Regions from separate parts of the Barrientosiimonas endolithica genome, predicted to be linked through region 2. Evidence: riboswitches for the same ligand, from Rfam matches in the RefSeq annotation. Region 2 holds a riboswitch; each other region holds the start of a gene.
The links. A riboswitch is a leader RNA that binds a small molecule or an ion and turns the genes downstream of it on or off. The one in region 2 is predicted to bind S-adenosylmethionine.

Region 1: another riboswitch for S-adenosylmethionine. It lies ahead of QUE40_RS13940 (transporter substrate-binding domain-containing protein); the one in region 2 lies ahead of QUE40_RS05950 (bifunctional o-acetylhomoserine/o-acetylserine sulfhydrylase).
Region 3: another riboswitch for S-adenosylmethionine. It lies ahead of QUE40_RS13230 (flavin reductase family protein); the one in region 2 lies ahead of QUE40_RS05950 (bifunctional o-acetylhomoserine/o-acetylserine sulfhydrylase).

What each region holds. Positions count from the first base shown of each region.
Region 1 is NZ_AP027735.1:2,747,986-2,751,249, reverse strand. Features, by position in the region: partial or broken gene mfd (transcription-repair coupling factor) at 1-812, shown strand, start outside; SAM riboswitch class IV at 1,046-1,160, shown strand; gene QUE40_RS13940 (transporter substrate-binding domain-containing protein) at 1,363-2,322, shown strand; gene ssuE (NADPH-dependent FMN reductase) at 2,352-3,264, shown strand, end outside.
Region 2 is NZ_AP027735.1:1,165,135-1,168,398, forward strand. Features, by position in the region: gene QUE40_RS05940 (hypothetical protein) at 1-464, shown strand, start outside; partial or broken gene QUE40_RS05945 (DUF445 domain-containing protein) at 824-1,904, shown strand; SAM riboswitch class IV at 1,982-2,098, shown strand; gene QUE40_RS05950 (bifunctional o-acetylhomoserine/o-acetylserine sulfhydrylase) at 2,168-3,264, shown strand, end outside.
Region 3 is NZ_AP027735.1:2,607,384-2,610,647, forward strand. Features, by position in the region: gene QUE40_RS13220 (response regulator) at 1-58, shown strand, start outside; gene sfnG (dimethylsulfone monooxygenase SfnG) at 69-1,157, opposite strand; gene QUE40_RS13230 (flavin reductase family protein) at 1,213-1,716, opposite strand; SAM riboswitch class I at 1,732-1,822, opposite strand; gene QUE40_RS13235 (amidohydrolase family protein) at 1,847-3,076, opposite strand; gene QUE40_RS13240 (hypothetical protein) at 3,119-3,241, shown strand.

The sequences.
Region 1 (3,264 bases), 1.6 Mb from region 2:
CTCATCGTCGAGCGCTCCGACGTGCTCGGCCTCTCCCAGCTGCACCAGCTGCGGGGACGCGTCGGGCGCGGCCGCGAGCGGGCGTACGCCTATTTCCTGTTCCCGCCCGACAAGCCGCTCACCGAGACCGCGCACGACCGGCTCGAGACGATCGCCAGCCACACCGACCTCGGCGCGGGCATGCAGGTCGCGATGAAGGACCTGGAGATCCGCGGCGCGGGCAACCTGCTCGGCGGTGAGCAGTCCGGCCACATCGCCGGCGTCGGCTTCGACCTGTACGTCCGCATGGTCGGCGAGGCGGTCGCCGACTTCCGCTCCGACGGCACGGCCGAGAAGCCGCCGTCGGAGGTGAAGATCGAGCTGCCGGTCGACGCCCACCTGCCGCACGACTACGTGCCGGGGAGCGGCTGCGGCTGGAGGCGTACAAGAAGCTCGCGACCGTCGAGGACGAGGCGGCGCTCGCCGCGATCGTGGAGGAGCTGGAGGACCGCTACGGCACGCCCCCGGAGCCGGCCCAGCACCTCATCGAGGTGGCGCGGCTGCGCACGGTGGCCCGCCGCGCCGGCATCAGCGACATCGCGGTGCAGGGCAAGAACGTGCGGTTCTCCCCGGTCGACCTGCGCGAGAGCCAGGCGCTGCGGCTGCAGCGGCTCTACAAGGGGACGGTCATCCGCGAGGCGATGCACCAGATCCTGGTGCCCGCCCCGCGCACCGCCGCCGTCGGCGGCCGCCCGCTGCGCGACACCGAGGTGCTGCAGTGGGCCCGCCAGCTGATCGAGCAGGTGCTGCTCGACAGCGCCGCCGCAGCCTGACCCCGCCCCCGCCCCGCCCCGCCCCTCGGACCCCCGCAACTCCGCATGAAACCGGGTTACGTGCATTTGACCCCCATGCATTGAGGTCAAACGCACGTAACCCGGTTTCATGCCCGGGTGGGGGTGGGTCTCGTGGCCGGGTGGGGTCCTGTCCGGGTGGTGGGGCTCTCGACAGGCGAGACGACCGCGGGGCCTCCTTGTCGCAACGCAATGGATTCCATAATCTCTCGTTAGGTCTTGAGCGTCAGCGCGAAGCCCCGGCTCGCTGGCCAGCAACCCTCCGACGCGGTGGGGTGCTCCGGGTGACGACCTGGCTCGGTCGCAGCAGCGGCCGGGCAAGCGCGATCCAGGAGACTCACGGATGAACGGCAACCAGGCCCTCGTGCGCCGTCGCCACATCGATCTGCTGCAGGTGGCAAGCGACCTCTGTCGCTGACAGGTAGACCTCGCAAGTCCCTGTCCTGCAAGGGGATCCGCCGACAGGTCGGCGATCCCGCACCGGCTGCCGCGAGCGTACGCCCGCCCGCCGGTCCGTCCGAAGGAACCCTCCGTGACGTCCAACCCTTCTCTCGACCGCCGCACCCTGCTCGCCGGCGGCCTGACCCTGCTCGCCGGGGGCGCCCTCGCCGGGTGCGCCGACCCCGGCAACGCCGCGACCCGCGCGGCGGGCTCCAGCAGCGGCGCGCCGCGCGTGACCGGTGCGAAGAACGCGGCGGCGGCCGCCCGGCTCCCGGCCGCCGTGCGCGAGCGCGGCAGCATCGTCATCGGCAACGCCGCCGGCGGTGGCGGCACCCCGCCGCTGGCCTTCCTCGCCGAGGACAACACGACACCGACCGGGGTCGAGGTCGACCTCGCGCGGCTGCTCGCCGAGATCCTCGGCCTGCGCGTCGAGCAGCCGGTCACCTCCTGGGAGAACCTCTTCCTCAAGGTCGACGCCGGCACCTTCGACGCGGTGCTGTCCAACGTCACCGTGACCGAGGAGCGCAAGGCCAAGTACGACTTCGCCACCTATCGCAAGGACGACATCTCGGTCGAGGCCAAGAAGGGCGCCACCTGGCGGGTGCGGTCGGGGGCCGACATCGCGGGGCGCACGCTCGCCGTCGGGTCCGGCACGAACCAGGAGAAGATCCTGGTCGACTGGAACGCCGCCAACGTCAAGGCGGGGCGGCCCCGGGCGACGATCCGCTACTACCAGAACCCGGCTGATCGCTACCTCGCGCTGCAGTCGGGCCAGATCGACGCCTACGTCGGGCCGAGCCCCAACGTGCGCTACCACATCGACACCGCGAAGCAGACGGTCGAGATCGGCCGCTTCTCCGGCGGCGGGTCGCGGCAGGGCCTCATCGGCGTGCTGAGCAAGAAGGGGTCGGGTCTCGCGCCCGCCTTCGCCGCCGCGGTCGACGCAGCGATCGCCGACGGCAGCTATCGCGCCGTGCTCGACCGCTGGGGCGTGCAGGCCGACGCCGTGCCGCGCTCCCTGGTCAACCCGCCCGGTCTGCCCAAGTCCTGAATCGCCTTCGGAACAAAGGGAATCCGCACATGGCACTCATCGTCACGATCACCGGCAGCCCGACCGCACCGTCGCGCACCGACGCCGTCGTCGACCACGTCGCCCGGCGCGCCGCGGTGCGTGGCCACCAGGTGCAGGCCATCACCCTGCGTGACCTCCCGGCCGAGCCGCTGCTGCGCGCCGACCCCACGGCGCCGGCGGTGGCCGACGCGGTCGCGGCGATCGAGCGGGCCGACGCCGTCATCGTCGGCACGCCCGTCTACCGCGCGTCGTTCTCCGGTCTGCTCAAGGCGTTCCTCGACCTGCTGCCGCGGGACGCGCTGTCCGGCAAGGCGGTCCTGCCGCTGGTGACCGGGGGCAGCCTGGCGCACGCCCTGGTCGGTGACTACGCGCTGGCGCCGGTCCTGCGGTCGCTGCAGCCGGCGTACGTCGGGGGCGGGCGGTTCGTCCTCGCCGAGCAGGTACGCCTGCACGAGGGCGGCGGAGCCGTGCTCGCCCCGGAGGTGCTCGCCGCCCTGGGCGCCGTCGCCTCGGCGTTCGTCGCCCGCCTCGAGGGGCGGCCGGCGGAGGCTGCTGCCCCCGCGACCGACCGGCCGGCCGAGGTGACCGCGCGCGTCGTGCCCGTCGACGACCCCGTGCTGCGCCCGCTGCTGGAGGAGCTGCAGGTGGAGTACGGCACCCGCTACGCCCGCGACAGCGTCAACGAGCGCCTGGTCGAGGTGCCGGTGACCGACTTCGACGCCCCGCACGGTGCGTTCGTCGTGCTGGAGCGCGCCGGCGTGGTGGTCGCGGGCGGTGCGATCCGCCGCCGCGAACCGGGCGTCGCCGAGGTCAAGCGGATGTGGACCGCCCACCACGCCCGCCGGCAGGGCCTCGGTCGTCGTGTCCTGCAGGAGCTGGAGGAGCAGGCTCGGCGCCTCGGGTACCACCGCATCTTCCTCA
Region 2 (3,264 bases):
GTGCCGTGTGCGAGGACTCCGGGTCGTACACGATCGATCGTGGGTCGGTGGGCGCCAAGCCCCTGAACACGGTGCAGAAGGGCAAGGGCGTCGGCGGCACCATCGACATCAGCTTCGGTCCGCCCACCCTCGACACCTCCAGCGGGAACAGCTTCTTCCCTGGCGAGGGGAAGCAGACGGTGATCTACCCGGTGACCCTGAAGCTCTCGGACGGCGACTTCTTCACGGCGAGCTACCTGAAGTTCGGACTGACCGACCAGTCCGGCAACCCCTGCAAGGCAGACGTGCTGAACGCGGTGATCTCCGGCAGCGACAAGCTCGATGTCGAGTCGCTGAGCCCCGGCGACACGCTGACCAAGAAGCTGGCATTCGCCGTGCCGGTGGGCGCCGACCTGAGCAAGTACTCCCTGGTCTTCAACGACGATTCCAACGGCGACGCCGAGCTGGCCTGGACGGCCAAGTAGGTCGTGACCGCTCCGGGAGACCGGATCACAGACGCCGCGCGGGCCACCCGCGCGGCGTCTGCGCGTCGGGACGCACCGGTGACAGGCCGCTGCCCGACGGTGCGCCGCGTGGTGCCGGATAGGGTTGCCGCCGTTGTCGTCCCGCGTGACGCGAAGGAACCTCGAGCGTGACCCAGTCCACCCGCCCTGATGCTGTCGCCGGCCCGTTGCTGGGCCCGGCCGACGAGCAGCGTCGCGCCGGCCTGCGCCGGATGCGGCTGGTCGCCACGGGGCTGCTCGGCCTGGCCGCGGTGATCTTCGTGCTCACCCTGGACCGCGACGGCTTCTGGGGATACGTCAACGCGGCCTCCGAGGCCGCGATGGTCGGTGCGGTCGCCGACTGGTTCGCCGTGACCGCGCTGTTCCGCCACCCGCTCGGCCTCAAGGTGCCGCACACCGCGCTGATCCCGCGCAAGAAGGACCAGCTCGGCGCGAGCCTGGAGGACTTCGTCACCGAGAACTTCCTCACCCCCGAGCTGGTCCAGGAGCGGCTCGCGCAGGCCGACGTCACGCTGCGCCTGGGGAGTGGCTGCGCCAGCCGGAGAACGCCGACCGCGTGGTGCAGGAGGTGGCGCCCACCCTGGCCCACGCCGTGGGGTCGGTGCGCGACGACGAGGTGCGCACCCTGCTGGAGAACTTCCTGCTTCCGCGTCTGGCCCGCGAGCCGATCAGCCCGGTGGCCGGCAGCCTGCTGGAGGGTGTGGTCGAGGACGGCTCGCACCACGGGCTGGTCGACATCGCCACCCGCGAGCTGCACACCTGGGCCTCGGCCAACAAGGCCGTCATCGCCGGCATCATCGGCGAGCGCGCCCCTGGTGGTCGCCCAAGTGGCTCGACGACACGGTCATCGACCGCATGTACGTCGAGATCATGAGCTGGCTCACCGACGTGCGCGACCAGCCGCAGCACCCCGCCCGGCGCGCGCTCGACGACCTGCTGCGCCAGCTCGCGCAGGACCTGCAGCACGACCCCTCGACCATGCAGCGCGCCGAGCAGCTCAAGGCCCGGCTGCTGCTGCACCCCGGCGTCGCCGACGGGATGCTCTCGCTCTGGGGGTCGGTGCAGCGCACGGTCGTCGACGCGCTGGGCGACCCCGACGGCCCGCTGCGCACCCGCCTCGCGGTGATCCTCGCCGACCTCGGTGACCGGGTCGTGCGCGACGCCGACCTGCGCGACTCGCTCGAGCGCCGGCTCGGCGACGCCGTGGGCTACGTCGTGCAGACCCACGGCCGCGAGATCTCCACCCTCATCTCCCAGACCGTGGCGCGCTGGGACGGCGACGAGGCCGCCCGCCGCATCGAGCTGCAGGTCGGGCGAGACCTGCAGTTCATCCGGATCAACGGCACCGTCGTCGGCGGGCTCGTCGGCCTGGTCATCCACGCCCTGACCCAGCTGGCCTGACCCGGTCCGGCGCCGACCCTTCTCGCGATGCGAGAGCGGCGTCCTGCGCGTCAAGACGCTGTCGTACGCTCGACGCAGGTCAAGAGCGCCAGCGCCAAGTCCCGGCTCGCTGGCCGGCAACCCTCCTCCGCGGTGGGGTGCCCCGGGAACAGACCTGGCCGGAGCCCGACGGGAGGGCCCGGCAAGCGCGGGCGCAGAGTCCCTGAACCCGCAGCGCCACCGGCGCGGGGCCGGTGGCGACCGATCGACGCGAGGAGACGGCCATGACCACCGAGACCACCAGCCCCAGCTGGTCCTTCGAGACCCGCCAGCTGCACGCCGGCCAGGAGCCCGACCCGACCACGGGGGCCCGGGCGCTGCCGATCTACCAGACGACGTCGTACGTCTTCAAGGACACCGAGCAGGCGGCGAACCTGTTCGGGCTCAAGGAGTTCGGCAACATCTACTCCCGCCTGATGAACCCCACGCACGACGTGGTGGAGCAGCGGATCGCGAGCCTCGAGGGTGGCGTCGCCGCGCTGCTCGTCGCCAGCGGCCAGGCGGCCGAGACCCTGGCCATCCTCAACATCGCCGAGGCCGGGGACCACGTGGTGGCCAGCCCCTCGCTCTACGGCGGCACGTTCAACCTGCTGAAGTACACGCTCCCGAAGTACGGCATCGAGGTCACCTTCGTCGAGGACCCCAACGACCCCGAGTCGTGGCGCGCGGCCGCGAAGGACAACACCAAGCTGTTCTTCGGCGAGACGATCTCCAACCCCAAGAGCGAGGTGCTCGACATCGAGGGGGTGGCCGCGGTGGCGCACGACCTCGGGGTGCCGCTGGTGGTCGACAACACCATCGCGACGCCGTTCGTCACCCGCCCGCTCGAGCACGGGGCCGACATCGTGGTGCACTCGGCGACGAAGTACCTCGGCGGCCACGGCACCACCATCGCCGGCGTCATCGTCGACGGCGGCAGCTTCGACTTCGGCAAGGACCCCGAGAAGTTCCCCAACTACAACACGCCCGAGGAGAGCTACCACGGGCTGGTCTACGCCCGTGACCTCGGCGTCGGCAGCGAGCTCGGCGCCAACCTGGCGTTCATCCTCAAGGCGCGCGTGCAGCTGCTGCGCGACCTGGGGCCGGCGAGCTCGGCGTTCGACGCCTTCCTCATCGCGCAGGGGCTGGAGACGCTGAGCCTGCGCGTCGAGCGGCACCTGGAGAACACCCGCAAGGTTGCGGAGTTCCTGCAGGGCCACGACCAGGTCGAGTCGGTGCGCTGGGCCTCGCTGCCCGGCGACGACAGCTACGAGCAGGCGCAGAAGTACGCCCCGCGCGGCGCGGGCGCGGTGCTCGCCTTCGAGATCGTCGGCGGCATCGA
Region 3 (3,264 bases), 1.4 Mb from region 2:
GGGCGTGCGGAACCGGGTCGAGATCGCCGCCCGGATGTGGGAGTCGGGCCAGGTCTGAGCCGGCCTGGTCAGGCGGCGCCGCGCTCGGCGTCGGCCTCGCCCTCGAGCTCACGCACCAGCGGGATGACCTCCTTGCCGAAGCGCTCGACCTCCTCCTGCACGTGCAGGAAGCCGACGAGCAGCAGGTCGACGCCGACCTTCTTGTACTCGACGATGCGGCGGGCGACCTGCTCGGGCGTGCCGACGAGGCCGGTCTTGAAGCCGTCGTTGTACTGCACCAGGTCCTTGAAGTCGGAGCCGGCCCACATGCCCTTGCCGTCCGAGCTGGCCTTGCCGGCCTGCTTCACGGCCTCGCCGAACGCCTTGACCTTGTCCTCGTCGGCGTTGTCGATGATGTCCTGCACCACCTGGCGGGCCTCGTCCTCGGTGTCGCGCACGACGGCGAACCCGTTGAGCCCGAAGCCCGGTCGGCGGTCATGCTCCTGGCCGTAGCCGGAGACCTCCTCGACCTGGTCACGCACGTCCTCGACGGTGTTGCCGTTCATGAAGTACCAGTCCGACAGGCGGCCGGCCATCTTGCGCGCGCTGGTGGAGTTGCCGCCCTGGAAGACCTCCGGCGGCGTGCTCGGCTGCGGGCGGAAGGTGAGGTCGCGGGTGCGGTAGAAGTCGCCGCGGAAGGTGAAGTCGTCGGTGCTCCAGGCGCCCTTGAGCACCTCGATGAACTCCTCGGAGCGGCGGTAGCGCTCCTCGTGGTCCAGCCACGGCTCACCGAGGTTGGTGAACTCCTGCTTGAACCAGCCCGACACGACGTTGAGCGCGAACCGGTCGTTGCTCCACTCCTGCGCGGTCGCCGCGAGCTTGGCGAGCACCGCCGGCTGCCAGAAGCCCGGGTGGACGGCCGCGATGACCTTCAGCTTCTCGGTGTTGGCGAGCAGCAGCTGCGAGAACGAGGTCGACTCGTGCTGGGCGTCGGCGCCGTAGGACGCGAGGTAGCGCACCTGCGTCAGGGCGTACTCGAAGCCGTTCTGCTCGGCCACGCGCGCCGTGTCGATGTTGTACGCCGGTGAGTGGTTCGTGCGCTGCGGCAGCGTGCTCACGACGAGACCACCGGACACGTTGGGCACCCAGTAGGCGAACTTCAGAGGGTCGACAGACATGCGTGAAACTCCTTGTGGGGTTTGGGTTCTCGAGGTCCGGTGCGCTGCGCGCGACTCAGTCGAGCGCGCGGTAGACCGCGTCGTGGTGCACCAGCGGACGCACGCCCTCGGCGCGCTCGAGGTCGGTGACCTCCGCGGTCACGACGAGGCTGTCGCCGGCCTCCAGCACCCCGACCACGGCGGCCGACAGGCGCAGCACCGGGTCGGTGAGCGCGGGCAGCTCGTCGGCGTGCCAGCGCCAGGTGCCGTCGTAGGCGAACCGCTGGCTGCGGTCGGCGGAGAAGCGGCGGGCGAGGTCGGCCTGCCCGTCGGCGAGCAGGTGCAGGGCCACCCGACCGGACTGCTCGATCGTCGACCGGCTCGAGCTGGTGAGGTTGAGGTTGAACGACACCAGCGGCGGGTCCACCGACACCGACACCACGGAGATCGCGGTGAAGCCGACCGGCTGACCAGCGTGCGAGCTGGTGATGACCCAGGCGCTGCTGGCCGCCTGCCGGAAGGCCGGGCGCAGGTCGATCGGGGCGTCTCGTCGGGGCAGCACGGTGAGGGGTTGTGACATCGCGGAGCGTCCTCTCGGCCATCGGTCCTGGCGTTAGCACCTTCCTCGGGCGAGGCGGTTGCTGCGGCGTCGACGAGCCAGGTCTCTCAGCAGCTCTGGATGGGATAACGAGACGTTATTGAGAGGTCCGTCAGTCGGGCAAGCCCTGTCCAGCACCTGGGACCAGGGCCAGCCCGTCGGCCACCACGCGTCCGGCGTGGATCACCGTGCGGTCGGTGCCGCGGTCCATCACCGCCGAGGTCACGGTCTCGCCGTCGACCAGCAGCAGCTCGGCCGGGTCGCCCACCTCGAGACCGGGCCGGTCGGCGACGCCGCCGAGCCGCGGCGCGGTCGCGTCGAGCACCGCCGCGCCGCCCACGGTCGCGATCGCGACGCAATGCTCGATGAGCTCGTCGGCCCGGAAGCCGTGGGTGAACGCCAGCTGCCAGGTGCGCTCGAGCATGTCCGCGTTGCCGTAGGGCGACCAGTAGTCGCGCTGCCCGTCCTCCCCCAGCCCCACGCGTACGCCCGCCTCGGCGAGCGCCGTCAGCGGCAGTCCCTGCTGCCTGGCCGGGGCGACGGTGGCCATCGCGATGTCGAGCTCGGCGAACGTCTCGACCAGCCGCCGGGTGGTGGCCTCGTCGACCGAGCCGAGGTCGTACGCGTGGGACATCGTGACCTGCCCCTGCATGCCGAGCGCGCGCACCCGCTCGATCACCAGGTCGGTGCTGAACACCCCGAGGTGCCCGGGCTCGTGCAGGTGAATGTCGATCGGGACCTGGTACCGCTCGGCCAGGTCGAAGACCACGTCGAGGTGGCCCTTGGGGTCGCGGTCGAGCGTGCACGGGTCGATGCCGCCCATCACGTCGGCGCCCTGGCGCAGCGCCTCCTCGAGCAGCGGCACCGTCCCCTCCTCGCGCAGCAGCCCCGCCTGCGGGAAGGCGATGACCGCGACGTCGCAGCGGTCCGCGTGGGCCTCCTTGGCCCGGCGCACCGCGTCGAACCGCTCGAGCCCGGCGTCGACGTCGATCTGGGCGTAGGAGCGAACCCGCGTCGCGCCGCGGGCGATCATCCGGCCGAGGGTCAGCTCGGCCCGCTCGGCGACCGGAAGCTCTGCCGAGCGCCAGTTGGCGCGGTCGTTCATCACCATCGGCCAGATGCCCGGCGAGCCGGTGTGCTCGCGGAACGGCAGCCCGATGCGGGTGGAGTCCAGGTGCACGTGCACGTCGGAGAACGACGGCAGCAGCAGCCGGCCGCGTCCCGGCACCACCTGTGGCTCGACCCCCTCGGGCAGCGCGGCCACGATCCGGCCGTCGAGGACGGCGACGTCGGTCGCGCTCCGGCCCCACGGGCGTACGTCGGTGATGAGCAGGGCGGTCATGCGGGCTCCTCGTCGGTGGGCTCGGTGCGGGGTCCGGGGGTGGTGGGCCAGACGGTAGCCGCCGAGGTAAGCCTCGACGCCCGCGTGGTGATCGTCGCGCTGATGACGCTGACGGGGTCGTTCGTGCTCGCGGCACTCCTGGCCCAGAGCGTGATCCACCTGTGAGGTAGCGTCCGAAGCATCCGTAA